One region of the Alkalimarinus alittae genome, then DNA from elsewhere that is predicted to be linked to it. Evidence: riboswitches for the same ligand, from Rfam matches in the RefSeq annotation. Region 1 holds a riboswitch; the other holds the start of a gene.
What was found. Region 1 has a riboswitch for cobalamin ahead of bluB (5,6-dimethylbenzimidazole synthase). Riboswitches for the same ligand answer to the same signal wherever they lie in the genome.
Positions count from the first base shown of each region.

Region 2: linked by a shared signal. The riboswitch ahead of NKI27_RS01605 (TonB-dependent receptor plug domain-containing protein) and the one ahead of bluB (5,6-dimethylbenzimidazole synthase) in region 1 are both predicted to bind cobalamin.

Region 1 is NZ_CP100390.1:2,651,687-2,659,169, reverse strand. It holds gene NKI27_RS12135 (MFS transporter) at 1-799, shown strand, start outside; gene NKI27_RS12130 (YchJ family protein) at 789-1,298, shown strand; gene bluB (5,6-dimethylbenzimidazole synthase) at 1,312-2,058, opposite strand; cobalamin riboswitch at 2,105-2,303, opposite strand; gene selD (selenide, water dikinase SelD) at 2,482-3,534, shown strand; gene NKI27_RS12115 (haloalkane dehalogenase) at 3,596-4,519, shown strand; gene NKI27_RS12110 (hypothetical protein) at 4,690-5,190, shown strand; gene NKI27_RS12105 (BaiN/RdsA family NAD(P)/FAD-dependent oxidoreductase) at 5,296-6,474, shown strand; gene NKI27_RS12100 (hypothetical protein) at 6,697-7,483, opposite strand, start outside.
Region 2 is NZ_CP100390.1:361,650-369,132, forward strand. It holds gene NKI27_RS01600 (ABC transporter substrate-binding protein) at 1-786, opposite strand, end outside; gene NKI27_RS01605 (TonB-dependent receptor plug domain-containing protein) at 801-2,750, opposite strand; cobalamin riboswitch at 2,954-3,134, opposite strand; gene NKI27_RS01610 (EAL domain-containing protein) at 3,194-7,483, opposite strand, start outside.

The sequences.
Region 1 (7,483 bases):
TCTCAGTGGAAGCCTATTGTTATTAAGTGTCGATAAGCTTGGCTGGTCGCTTTCATTTCAGTTTTTGTCCCTTTGCTTATTCGTACTACTCGTGCCCTCGTATTTATTTAAAGAACCATCAGAAAATACACAACCAAAAAGACTTAAGGATGAGCACTGCAGCCATTACACATCCAATAAATCCAGTTGGTTTGATGCCTATAGGGGGTTCTTCTCTCAACGTGGTATCAGGTATTGGTTGGTTGTATTGTTTACCTATAAAGTCGCTGATGCCTTAGGCTCAGGCATGATAAAACCGCTTTTGGTTGATCTTGAGTTCAGTCTTACGGCCATTGCGGAAATAACGTTTTGGGCCTCAATATGTGGCTTGATTGCCGCCGTTTTAGCGGGCTTTATTTACTATCGATTAGGCGCAAAAGGGTCACTACTGCTTTTTGGCTTGCTACAAGCACTCGGTATTGCCGCTTATGGCGTATTAGCAAAGGGTGATTTGAGTGTAGATGTGGTTATTGCCGTTGCACTGTTCGAACAAGCCGCCGATGGTATGTCAACTGTGGCGTTATTCGCGCTGATGATGGGGCAGTGTAGAAAAGACCATGAAGGCAGTGATTTTACGGTTCAGGCGTGCATTCAAGTGGTTATGTCGGGTTTAGTAGGGGCGTTAAGTGGGTTTGTCGCCAAGTTTGCGGGTTACACGACACTCTATATGGTTGCAGGGCTGTTGGGTCTGTTAGCGCTTATCCCAGTATACCTTTATTTTTCTAATCTAGCACAGAGAGCAAATGCCAATGACCAATAACACCCCGTGTCCTTGTGGTAATATTCATGAAGGGCAAGCGCTTCTGTATGCAGCATGTTGCGAGCCGTTTATCAATGGAACAACCAAGCCCGCCCACTGTGAACAACTGATGCGATCGCGTTACACCGCGTATTCATTCGCACGCGTCGATTACTTGATGGCAACTTGGCATCCGAATAAGCAGCCTGCATTAGATAGGCAAGATTTAGCCGAGTCTGCTGAAAAAACAGAGTGGATGCGGTTAGAGATCGTTAAGAGCAGCCAGCAAGGTGAGCAGGGTATTGTAGAGTTTATCGCTTGGTTTAAAGATAAAGGGATTAACGGTGACAGCCAACGAAGTGAGATTAAAGGCCTCCATGAAGTGTCACGGTTCGAGAAGGTAGGAGGGCAGTGGTTTTATGTTGATGGCGATGTAGCGTCAACGGGCCAGTTAAAAGTAGGCAGAAATGACCCGTGTCCTTGTGGAAGTGATAAGAAGTTTAAAAAGTGCTGCGCTTAACGCTTTATGTTGCCTACCATTCACCCGGAAAGTGCTTGTCATCAACGACCTGAGAAACCAAAGTGTCTTCTTCGGTGTTTCTCTGCTCGCCCCACTGGTCAAAATAGAGAAGGTCATCAAGCGGCGTTCTTTTTAGCCAACCTGCCGTTTCTAGTTCAGGTTTATCAAAAAAGTGCGATACATAGCCCACACATAAATAGGCAATGGGAACGATGTCAGATGGGATGGCCAGAGCCTCTTTAAGCGCCTTACGCTCAACAATACTCACCCATCCAACGCCCAGCCCTTCTGCTCGCGCCGCTAGCCAAAAGTTCTGTACAGCACATACACTGCTGTACAGATCCATCTCTTTCATAGATGTGCGGCCAATGACGTTGGGCCCAGTACGTTGGCGATCGCAAGTAATACAAATATTAACCGGCGACTCAAGAATACCTTCTAGTTTTAAAGATCGATATGTTTTGCTTTTTTCAGTCTCAAACAAGTCTGCTGCTTTGTCGTTGGCTTCAACAAACGCGCTATGAACATTTTGTTTGACCTGCTGCGATCGAACAACCACAAAGTTCCAAGGCTGCATAAATCCGACAGAAGGCGCGTGGTGAGCTGCATATAAGACACGGCTTAGAACATCGTCAGGAATCGGGTCTGGTTTAAATTGCCCGCGAACATCACGTCTATTAAAGATGGTTTTATACAGACCGTGCCGCTCATCGTCAGAAAAAAATAGTTGGTCTTGGTGTTGAGGATCTTTCTTTTCCATTTTATTCCCCTTATCGGAAAAGTGAGAGTACGCCTGTCCAAACGTCTCTGAAAGCTTAAAGGCCGGTCTTCTGACTTAGGGTCAACTTGCTCAATGGCCTTCCCAGATATGTTTAATATATCCAGTGGCACTTTATGTTGAACAATCACCATTACAGCGCTGGGCACGTATCGGACTTTAACCGATTTCCCGATTCTCCATTTTAATGCTGCTTGTGAATGAATACGGTCACTAAGCGAACAGTAATGGCACCTAAAAGCGAGGAGAGCACTTTTGCAAAACCACTCAAATTTGTCAATGCTGTTTTTTGCTTGAGTGTGAAAGAATCGCTTAATTGTTTTTTATCAATGTCGATGAGTAATTAAGGCTTATAAACTACGCAACATTTATCAGTCGCTTTACATTTCATCTTCGGATTAATCCATGAATAAGACCCCTATAAAGCTTACAGAATACAGCCATGGCGCAGGTTGTGGTTGCAAGATATCCCCTAAGGTACTGGACACCATCTTAAAAACAGAACGAACGATAGCACCTGACGCACGCTTGTTAGTCGGCAATAGTTCAAGGGATGATGCCGCTGTTTATGATATGGGCAATGGTATTGGCATTATCAGTACGACAGATTTTTTTATGCCTATAGTCGATGACCCCTTTGACTTTGGCCGTATTGCCGCCACCAATGCAATTAGCGATGTGTACGCAATGGGGGGCACGCCTATGATGGCCATTGCTATATTAGGATGGCCAATAAACCGCTTAGGGCCGGGGGTGGCACAACAAGTAATTGAAGGAGGGCGCCAAGCTTGCGCCGATGCGGGTATTCAATTAGCCGGTGGACACAGTATAGACTCACCAGAACCGATTTTTGGTTTAGCCGTCACAGGATCTGTCTTGTTGTCCGAATTAAAACAAAATAATACCGCCACCACAGGCTGTAAGCTTTACCTCACTAAGCCCTTAGGAATTGGTATTTTAACGACCGCGCAGAAACAAAAAATACTAAAGCCTGAACACAGCACGTTAGCAAGAGATATCATGTGTCAGCTCAATACATTTGGCAAGAAAGTAGCGCCAATGGAAGGCGTTAAAGCATTAACCGATGTCACTGGCTTTGGCTTACTAGGCCACCTTAGCGAAATCTGTGAAGGGAGCCGTGTGGGTGCAGTTGTCGAGTTTGATAAGGTCCCTGTTATATCTGAAGCAATAGACTACCTTAACGCCGGTGCAATCCCCGGCGGCACCATCAGAAATCATGATAGCTATGGCCATAAAGTTCGCAGTAAGCAAGGAGGGTTAAGCGACAATCAAAAGCATATTTTATGCGACCCCCAAACGAGTGGTGGTTTGTTGATTGCGGTAACGCCCGAATCTGAAGGCCGTTTGCTTCAATTGGCTAAAAGCGAAGGTATTACTCTTGAGTCATTTGGAGTGTTGACCGAATGGCAGAGCGAACAACTTATTAAAGTGATTTGAATTCTTAATTAAAACATTGCTATGGTTAACCAACGCAATAATAAATATAAAAGGGACACCCATGATCAAATACCTCCGCACGCCTGATAAATGCTTTGAACGCTTAGTCGGTTATCCGTTTCACCCACATTATGTGAAAGTCGATGAAGGCCTTGAAGTAGGGAGTGGAAAAACCCAAGGGTTGCAAATGCATTTTGTCGATGAAGGCCCTCGCGATGCTGACCCAATACTAATGCTGCATGGTGAGCCGAGTTGGTCATATTTATACCGAAACATGATCCCCATTTGTGCCGCCGCAGGGCATCGCGTGATCGCACCAGACCTTATAGGATTTGGAAAGTCTGATAAGCCAATCAATCTATCCGTGTTTACTTATCAACAGCACATGGACTGGATGCAGACGTTCATAGACAAACTAGACCTAAAAAATATCACGCTTGTTTGTCAAGATTGGGGTTCACTCATAGGTTTAAGGTTAGCCGCAGAAAATAAAGATAGATTCAAAGCCATCGTCGTAGGTAATGGTATGCTGCCTACCGGCGATCAACCCGTTCCAAAGGCCTTTCATTTATGGAAAACCTTTGCACTATATAGCCCGTGGTTTCCGATTAGCCGAATCGTTGAAAGCGGAACATTCAAAAAGTTATCAGCTGCCGAGCACAAAGCGTATGATGCGCCATTCCCAAATAAAACGTACAAAGCCGCTACACGTGCATTCCCAAAATTAGTCCCCGTTTCATCTAATGACCCTGCATCAGACGCCAACCGAAAAGCCTGGAAGGTATTAGAGCAATGGGAGAAGCCTTTCCTCACCACCTTCAGCAATGGCGACCCCATCACGCGAGGCGGCGATAAATACATGCAAAGAAAAATTCCGGGCAGTAAAGGTCAAAACCATCAAACGCTACAGGGTGGGCATTTTCTGCAAGAAGACTCACCCCAACAATTTGCAGTGGCCATTAATGAAATGTTGGCTGATCGTTAACTGCATATCACGACATTCATGTAAGCGCTAATCAACTTGTTATCCTCGCGAATGCGGGGGGCCACTAATACTCAACACCCGCTCACTCAAAACGCTCTTCTTTGCACTATAATTACCCTTGTTCGCAGGGGTAATATAAGCACTCAAACATCTCATCAATAGGCAGAATAATGATATTTTATTATGCTAAAACTCAAACACGACAAGCGATTACACTAGCTGTAAACATTTTACTCATACCTGTACTTCTTTATGCTTTCAGGTATTTCTTACACAGCGAACCAAACTTCGAACAACTATATGCCGTTGTAAAGATAGGTGCTTTTGTTGTTGCTGCCGTTATGGTCGTCATTTTGTTATGGCTATTAAAAAAGAATGACAGGTTCGAAATCTATGTGACAGATAGTGAATTTTATAGCCACCATCCTGTTTTTAAAGAATGGTGTTTTAGTGTCAACCCAAAAGACATAGTGGCTATAGAGCACAATTTGGAGGTTAGCCAAAGCGCGATGACCAACATAAATGTCTGTCTTAAAAATGGCGAAAGAGTGCAGATAACCCAAAATTATAACTTTTCTCGCAAAGATCTTTATGACGCATTAAAACAAGCAAACCCAGACATAAAATTACCAGAGAATGCCAATCTGTTTAATCACAAACTTAACAGGTAAAACGCAACAGGCTTTGATTACCTTCTTTTAAACATGTTCTGTTAGAATGCACCCCATATACCTAGCCCCCTTACTGTTTACTTGACCCGTTCAGGAGTATCACTGTTGTCTCATTATGATGTTATCGTAATTGGTGCTGGCGCAGCCGGCCTTATGTGTGCAATAACCGCGGGTAATAGAGGCCGTAATGTGTTGGTGTTGGATCATGCCAACAAGGCCGGTAAAAAAATACTGATGTCAGGAGGAGGGCGCTGTAACTTTACCAACATGTATTCAGAGCCTGAGAATTTCATCTCTCATAACCCTCATTTTTGTAAATCGGCACTCGCCAGATACACACAATGGGACTTTATCGCCCTGGTCGATAAACATGGCATTCCCTACCACGAAAAAAAGCTAGGCCAACTATTCTGCGACAATAAAGCAAGCGACATTCTAACGATGCTTTTAACTGAATGTGACGATGCCGGTGCTAAAATACAGCTTAATACTTCTGTTGAGCAGATAGAAAAAACAGAGCAAGGGTTTGCCTTAAATGCTGGCAATAAGCCGCTCACTTGTGAGTCTCTCGTCATCGCCACAGGCGCATTATCCATTCCCACTATGGGTGCAACAGGCTTCGGCTACGACGTTGCGCGCCAATTTGGTCATTCAATACTCAGTACCCGAGCAGGCTTGGTCCCCTTTGTGATCACCAATCAACTTAAACCTCTCTGCGAAGCACTTTCAGGAAGCTCGGTGGATACCACCGTCAGCTGTAATGGTCAGACCTTTAGAGAAAATATCCTCTTTACCCACCGAGGCATCAGCGGGCCCGCGATACTGCAAATATCATCTTATTGGCGAGAAGGGGATGAAATAGAAATCAACCTGCTACCCGACTTCAACGCCGAAAGCTGGCTAGCAGAAGAGCAATCAGGAAGGCCCAACGCCGAACTCCGAACCGTATTATCAGATGTATTCACCAAAAAAATGGCTACGCTATTTTGTGAAAACTGGTTCGAATCCAAACCCATGAAACAATACACACCTGCTGAGTTAGAGAAGGTCGCCGCACAGCTTAGTGAATGGAAAATTACGCCATCAGGAACAGAGGGATACCGGACGGCTGAAGTTACTATTGGGGGTGTAGATACTAATGAACTCTCGTCTAAAACGATGATGTCTAAAAAGGTTGAAGGGTTGTATTTTATTGGTGAAGTGGTTGATGTTACGGGGTGGTTAGGGGGCTTTAACTTTTCTTGGAGTTGGAGTTCTGGCCATGCGGCAGGGGAGAGTGTTTAATTAGATTGAAGGAATTAAAACGAAGACTATTGGATAAAAAAAGACAATTGACTCTTTAAAAACGTTTGTTTTATACGTTAGTAATTGAAAATAACACAATTCCTATACCCTAGTGTTTGTCATATACAGCAATGAGTTAGAGTTAGTATATTAATATTTTTTTTGGTACTCCATACACAACATGAACAGCATCAATGCACATCATTTCAATATTCCACCTCTTTAAGCTGAGACCGGAATAGCAATATATTCAAAATTTATAGTAACTTGTTTTTTAATGAATTCTAAATATGACTGATCTGAAGCTGATGCTGCTCTTTCGCCAACCACTATAATATTTTTCTTTTTTGGTGACCTGTACTTATGAGCGTAATGAAGAACTTGACCAAGAGCTTCTCGCACGCAGTAGGTTGGGCTGTAGCTTGACTTCACTTCGTAGAAAAATATTTGGTCACTACTTTCTCGAAATATATCGATTTTATTTTCTTCAATTCCAATGTGATCAAACGGATATTTTTTTTTAAGCTCTTCGAAAAGCTTATTTTGAATGATATTGTGCCTTTTATCAGCAGTATAGGATGCTTTTTTTAGAAACCTTGTTTCAGAATCCTCACTTTTTTTTCCGCTATTTGGTTCTACCTCCTTGATGTTGTCAAATTTTTTAAATAGGTCAAATACAAAATTGAAGCGACATTCTTCTTCTGGAACTCCATTCATTATGTAAGCCAAAGTCGGTGCTTTCTCTTCCTTTTTAGTCGGGATTTGATATTCATCAGCAATTTTTCTAATAACCCCTTGCTTAAATATTGGAGGAATTCGACCTTCTGAATATAAAGAAGCTATTTTCCATTTATACCAAGCATTTAAATCGATCTTTTCAATTGTTTCTAAGTCACATAGTTGAGCAGCCTCTATCACGGCACATATTTTTTGTATTACATTGTTAAAAGCGTTTTTTCTTTTTTTTCCAAAATCTTTGTTCCATGCATATTTTGAATCATGGTTAGTT
Region 2 (7,483 bases), 2.0 Mb from region 1:
ACCATTCACTAAAATGATATCAGGCTCTAGCCCTAGAGCCATCTCTTCACTAATTTTTTGAGCGCCGGTAATGTGGGTGTCATTCATGACGTTATAACCACCGGCCATTTTAATCATTTCATTTATTTTGGTGCCGGTGCCTACGGTATAACCGTCGAGACTATAATACAGCACTCTGGGTCTGCGTAGGCCCTGTACTTTTTTCTTTATTACTTGAGCGTCTCTGTGCAATTTGTTTAGCATTGTAGCGGCTTTTTTTTCGGCGCCGGTAATATTGGCTACTAGCATAATGTTGTTTTCAACATCACTGAACGAGTCGTAATGGCTGAGTCGTACCACAGGGATATTTGACCTGAGTAGCAGTCTGACGGTTTCAGCGCGCGTGTAACCGGCCACAAAGACGAGATCAGGCTCTAAAGAGAGTATTTCTTCTACTTCTCCTTGAACTCTTTGAATCTGTTCGGGGTACCAGCCGGGTATGTTTGACATGCTCGTGTTGTCGGCCAAGTACGTTACGCCTGAAATACGATCGGTACTGATTAATGCAGATAGAATTTCGTCTGTTCCTAGCGTGGCCGAGACGATGCGTTGGGGTGGTTGATTAAGTGAGTATTCTTCACCAATAGCATCGACCAAAATTTTGGGGAATTCATCGCCTTTAATGATGGTCGAACGAAATGAACTGTCGTTGAATATTTCAGCATGAATATCCAGCTTCCCATAGATAAACCCACTTAGCAGCAAGGCCGAGAGAATAAGTATATGATGGCTGGATAGTCTAAACATGAATGCTGAGAGCCTTATAAACTGCCCTTAATCGAGATGCCTACCATCGCATTGATGCCCATGGTGCCATAGCTAAAGACTTCTTCGTACTCTTCGTCAAGTAAGTTATCTACGCGGCCAAATAATTCAATATGTTCATTGAATTGATGGGATAGCGCTATGTTGACTAATGTGTATTCTGAAAGTGTGATTTGTGACCTATTCCACATGGCGTCATAAGCAAAGTCGTCTTGTTTTCCGACATATTGAGCGCCTGCGGTGATGCGAGTCTGAATGTCGGGGAGCAAGTAACTACCATTAATGCTGCCTGAGTGCTTAGGTCGCCTTACTAGCTCGTTGCCATTCCCGTCATCAGTATCGGTATAGGTGAAGCTGCCATCAAGGCGAAAGTTGTTGGTGGGGTTTAACACCATACTGAGCTCTACGCCTTGAATGGTTGAATCAGAGGGCATATTGGTCGTGGTCGTCCAAGAGGCGACAATTAGGTTATCAACATCCGTATGAAAGTAGGTTAGGTCGACATAACCATCCACTGCATCAAAGTGATACTCTGACCCGACATCCCATGTCGAACTTTTTTCAGGGTTAAGATATGCGTTACCGGTATAAGTCGAAGAGCTACCGTATAATTCATAAAACGTTGGGTTTTTAATACCCGTGCCTTTGCTTGTGTGAACACGCACATTATCGACAATCCAACCGGCGAAAGTTAAGCGGTAGGTATTGGCGTTCTGAAACTGACTGTTCAGGTCACGTCTGCCGGCGACGGTAACATAATACTGGTCATTAATGCTGGCGCCGTATTCGAATACGAACCCTGACATGTCCATTTCTTGGTCAACAGCTGATACATAAACTAAATCCTCGTTTTTGAACTCTTCTTTTTCATGCTCAGCTGTGAAGGTCAATCGGTGAGCTAAGTCGTCTTTTTCGACGAGGCTGCTGTTAAGGAATAAGTCAGTCTGATATTCGATTTTCTCCTTGTAACCTTCCGTTTTGTAGTTGAGTGACCCAGTGTTAAACATCTTATTGTCGGTGTCATTCGCAGAAAAACCTAATGTATGGACCCACTGCTCGTCCAGTAAGTCTAGCTTTGCTGATAGCTTGCCAGTCTGTTGGGTGGTTTCTGAGTTTTCAGCGCTATCGACAGCGCCTACACCGCCCATAAAGGCGTCGGTCTCTACATCTGCGTCTAGATAACGTAAAACGAGGTCTACAGAAAGATTGTCTAAGACCTGAATGCCCCCTTTAAAGTTGATGGTTGCGTTTTCGTAGCCATCTTTTTCTGTATTGCCCCGTTCTTCGTTAGCCGTTGATATGCCATTGCTATTTAGCAGGGTGCCGCTTAACGCATAGTTGTAATTCTCTGTGCCTGCATTAATGCTCAGCGTTTCTTGATGCGTGTCGTAACTGCCGCCTTCTATTGTCGCTTTACCATTTAACGCACCACTGCCTTTTTTCGTCACGATGTTTATCACACCGCCCATGGCGTCACTTCCCCAAAGAGCACTCTGGGCACCACGCAGTACTTCTACTCGCTCAACTTCAAGGTTAAGCAGATTGCCGAAATTAAACTCGCCGTCAAGCGCCACATCATTGACTTCGATGCCGTCTATCAGTACTAGGGTTTGATTTGCTTCTGCACCACGGATACGAACACTGGTTGGCGACCCTAAACCGCCCCCTCGACTCACTGATACGCCGGGGATATCTCTCAGGACGTCAGAAATAACGCGAACCTGATTTTGTTCAAGGTAGTCTGAGTCTAAAACAGTAACCGCGCTACCAGAGGCTTCACGAGCCATTTCGATTCGAGAGGCACTGATGACGATTTCTCTAGCCTCAGTTGGTTGTATGGTGCCCGAATTGTCTACCGGTGCTTCAGCATGAGCGCCAGAAGAGAGAGCAAGAGATGTGATAGCCGATGCTAAAATAGACGTCTTGAAGGTATTGAGGTACAGCATTTACGCTCCTTAATAAAAAAACATGGAGCTGGAGATACATCTCTATTATGCATACTGTCAGCGAATAACTTACTGAGCAGATGGATAATATAGAAGCAGGAATAGGAAAAAGAGATACCTTTTACAGATTCATTTCCAGCAACAATAATCGATGTTATTGCCACCATTACGGAATCCGCCCAAACAAGCTCCCCGCTTGATGGTAGGTGACGATGCTAACGGCAGGTCTCCTGGCTTGCAGGTCATCGTATTTAGCGCACCTTCCCGGTTACCCAGTGGTATAAGCGCCAATACTTTCTGCTAACAGTTGCGGGGGCAGCCACGGTCTTTAACCGTGTTCCCTTTTTAATCTCAGGTAAGAGAACCGTCTTCAGCGGCGATTCTAAACGAAAATGGTCATGCTATGCAATCTTGCCAGTAAAACAGGAGGCGGGGGCGAATGCTTAAACCATTATGATTTCTGGGTCTACGTCAATAGCCGCGTCCTGTATCCAGTTTGCTACATTTGCTTGCTCGATAGGCCGACTAAAATAGTACCCTTGGATAATGTCGCAGCCCATTTTTTGCAACATTTTTAACTGATCTTCAGATTCGACCCCTTCGGCAACGACTGTCATCCCGAGCGTATGACTTAGCTGAATGATGGCTAGCGCGATGGCGGCATCGTCTTCATTTCTCTCAAGGTCCTTAACAAACGATTGATCGATTTTAATTTTTTGTACTGGGAAGCGCTTAAGATAGCTTAATGAAGAATACCCTGTGCCGAAATCATCAATTGAAAGCTTAACGCCTAGCTGGTTCAGCTGATTCATTGTTTGTACCGCCGAGTCTAGGTTTTGCATTAATAGGCTTTCTGTAATCTCAAGTTCTAATCGTTCAGGTGGAAAATTAGTTTCCTCTAATACTTTGCGAACGCTGGCAGTTAGGTCTGATTGATGAAACTGAGCGGGCGAAACGTTTACGGCTAGCGTGATAGGGTGCTCGTTGTCAGTCCATGTTAAAGCGTTGAGACAGGCACTTTTAAGGGCCCACTCACCGATTAATGGCATTAGACCGTTTTGCTCAGCGATGGGCAAAAAGTCTTGTGGTGGTACTAATTCACCTTTGTTCCTCCAGCGAATCAGGGCTTCTAAACCTGAGATTCGAAGGGATTTTGCATTCACTTGAGGTTGAAATACGAGGTGGAAGTCATCGCTTTCTAATGCGTTGCGTATATCGTTTGATATTTCTTTTTGGCGATGTAGCTTTTCGTTCATATCTTGTTGGAAAAAACTAAACTGATTGCCTTTTTTGTTTTTGGCATTGTACATCGCCATATCTGCAAAACGAACGAGCTCTTGGCTGTCGTGGCTATCTTCAGGGTAGAGTGTGATACCGATACTGGCTGAGGTAAATATTTCATTTTCCTCAAAACTAAAGGGCTCTGAGAGCGAGTCGAGTATCCGCTGTGCAGCCGTAATAATGTTATCAGGGCCCCCTACATCTTCTAGTATGACTGCGAACTCATCGCCCCCAAGCCGTGCGACCGTGTCGCTATCTTTAATGTGGGTTTGTAGGCGTCGTGCAACACCTTTAATCAATTCGTCGCCCATGGCGTGACCGAGGGTGTCGTTAATTTCTTTGAATCGGTCAAGATCGAGTAATAATAGCGCGCCTTGAGTTTGGTGTCGCTCGCACTGGGCAAGGGATTGATGCAGCCGGTCTTGAAATAACATTCGGTTAGGTAAATGGCTGAGAGCATCATGGCTAGCCATATGCTCAATTTGATTTTCATACTCTCTTCTGGACGTGATATCAATGAGTGTACTTTGTATCGCGGGTTGATTATCCCACTGAATTGTTCGACTCATATTATCTAAAATGAGCTTACTTCCATCTCGGGTTTCAATCTCTAGGTCATAATGTGCAGGCGGTTTTTCACCCGCATCAATAAAGGCATTTAGGTGTTTTAATTGCCCGACTCCAGTTTGAGGCACAAGTTCTAGTAATGACCGCATTGAGAGTAATTCGTCTACTTTATACCCCGTCATATCTGCGAAAGCTTGGTTGATAAATATGGGGGTATACTCACGGTGAATCACAACCCCTTGATTAGAGCCTTCAACAAGATCCCTAAAGCGTTGTTCACTGGTTCTGAGTTCGTCATATAAGCGTGAATTACGCAGTGCTGTAATGACTTGAGACCCTAACATCTCGACTAGGCTCATGCGATCTTGAGTGAACGCATGAGCCATTTGATTATTTTCAAAATAAACTAAGCCAACTTGAGTGCCTGCATCTGACAGCGGTATAGCCATGGCTGACTTTACTTTGGTATTGCGTAGATACTCAATGGGGAAAAACCGCTGTTCAGCTCGCACATCGGCTATTAATTGCGGGCTTCTGATTCTTTTGACATAGTTGATGAGTGACTGCGACAGGGTAAAATCATTGCAACGATTGATGGGCTTTTGCAAACACTTACGGTTGCCTTCTTCTGGGTAAACCGCACTCACAACTAAATTATTATCTTCTTGGAGGAGCAGCATTGCCTTGCTAGCGCCGGTGTTCTCAGCCATTATTTTTACAAGTTCGTGTGCTAGATTTTCAGACTGAATATTTTCCATAATAGCCTGACTAGCTTTAAGTGCTGAAAGCCAATCGAGTTTTTGGTCGAGGTTCGTATGGGTGGCGCTTTCATTTATTTCTGTGGTTTGGTTATTCTGTGAATCAGGACTACTATGACTGCTAAACGGTGAATAGCTAGGATTCTCAAGCAGCTCTTTGTGCTCTGATTCTAACGCTTGTGTTTTTGCTCGATTGCCCCAGTGAAAATACAAATAATGTGCACGCTTGATATAAATAGCGGCAACCTGCGTGCGATTTTGTGACATCCAGAAGTGAGCGTATCGTTCGTTTGCTAACGCTTCGATGTGAATTACATGGCTTTCACCCGCTGTTTCTATTGCAGCTTCGAATAAGTCCATGGCTTCGAGCGGCTGGTTGTCGAGGGCGGCGAGCTCTGCTTTAACCAATAGGTATTTATGTAAATAATTGCTGGTGCAGTTGTCTGTATATAATTTTAATTGTTTTTGATTTTCAAGAATAAGGGGTTGTAGCTCAGACCAATTTTCTAACGGGTGCTTCGAATGACATTGCAGCAAACTGATAGCGCTTAAAAATAATGTTTCTGGTATTTTCAAGGTACCGTGTAAATTGCGGGGTACGCTAATGAGTGTGTCTTGGGCTGTGGTCGCAAGCGCTTCGTATTGACCGCTCCAAAACTGACTACAAAGAGAACCAAAGTCATAACCGGCCATAAATGCTGGAATATGGTGATGGTTTTTGAGAAACTCAGTTTGATTAAATGTATAACCCACATCTTCATCACAGGTTTTTTCAATAGTGCGGCAGAATGACAGGGCAATGTTAAATAGAGGCGTACTTTCTTTTTCTAGAAATGCTAGATACTTTCGACAGTCGGCCGCGACTTCGGTTAGCGCTCGACCTTGAATAAAGCCATCGGTCATTAGGTAATAGGCGGCATAACTCGCATACACTTGATCACCTGCTTCGATGGCGCACTCAAATGCACTATTAAGCCAGTGCCGGCTATTGCTGACGGGGTTTTGCCAGTTGTTGATCGAGATAGAGAACAGAAAGAAACTACGGTTGCGAATCACTAAATTATCGCACTCTTTTGCTAGTTCCGCGCCGGCAAGTCCGAATTGATAGGCTAGACAATGATCCTTTTTTAGAAAACTATATACGAGTGCAAATGCGCAGTAGGCAAAGGGGGTTATCTCGTTTCGACCATGCTTAAGACTGTAATTGACTAGATAAATAGAGACTAATGCAAGCAACTTGCGTTGAGCCGTGATGTAACATGGAGTCCACAAACGCATAAGCAGTTTCATCACCAGTAGGTGGTGTGGGTTTTCTGTTTGGTTGGTATCAATCAGGCTCTGTGCGTTTATATCTTCAAATCGTGAAGGGAGTTCTTGTAGCAATTGAGCTAACTCGCGCTCTTGTTGTTGCTCATTTCGCGGAATGTCGACATTAAGCAGTTCAAGGCCGTTGAGTAATACCTCAATAGACTCATGATAGTGGCCCCGTAACTCAACCAAGTTCATCTGAATCAATAGTAACTGTATTTTATCTTCAACGGTTTGTGCGTGTAGGTGAAGCTCGTTAATGAGTTGTTCTGATTGCGAGAACCGGCGGCAGAGCCCTTCACACTCGGCTAGCACTAAGCCTTGTTCAAACCTTAGTGGGTGGTGGCTTTCCCATCCTTTATCACTGCCTAGTAGGCGAATGCTTAATTCAACATAAAAAACGGCAGACTCGAATGCGGTTGCCGAGCGAGCTTTTTGTGCTGCACGTAAGCAAACTTCAGCGGCCATGAGTTGCCTATCGTCAGGTAGTTGTTCTAAGCCAGAATTCAGTTGATTGGCTATTTCAAATAGCTGATCTTGTTGATCGTTGCTTAGCTGTGAGTGCAAGTAATAAGCAATTTTGAGATGGTTTTGTTGTTGTAACAGTGTTGGCGCTAGGTCATAAGCTGCCTGTTGAACCCTATCATGGAGAAATTCATAGTTAAAAATAGGGGTTGTTGTTTGCTGGTCATAATCAGACCATTGGCTCTTTGAAATAATTAAGCCTGACTCTAGCGCTGGCGCTAGGCGTTTTTTAATTTCTGCTTGAGTGACGTCCGACTCTGCTGAACCCATGATGCTGGTTAAGGTCTGGATATT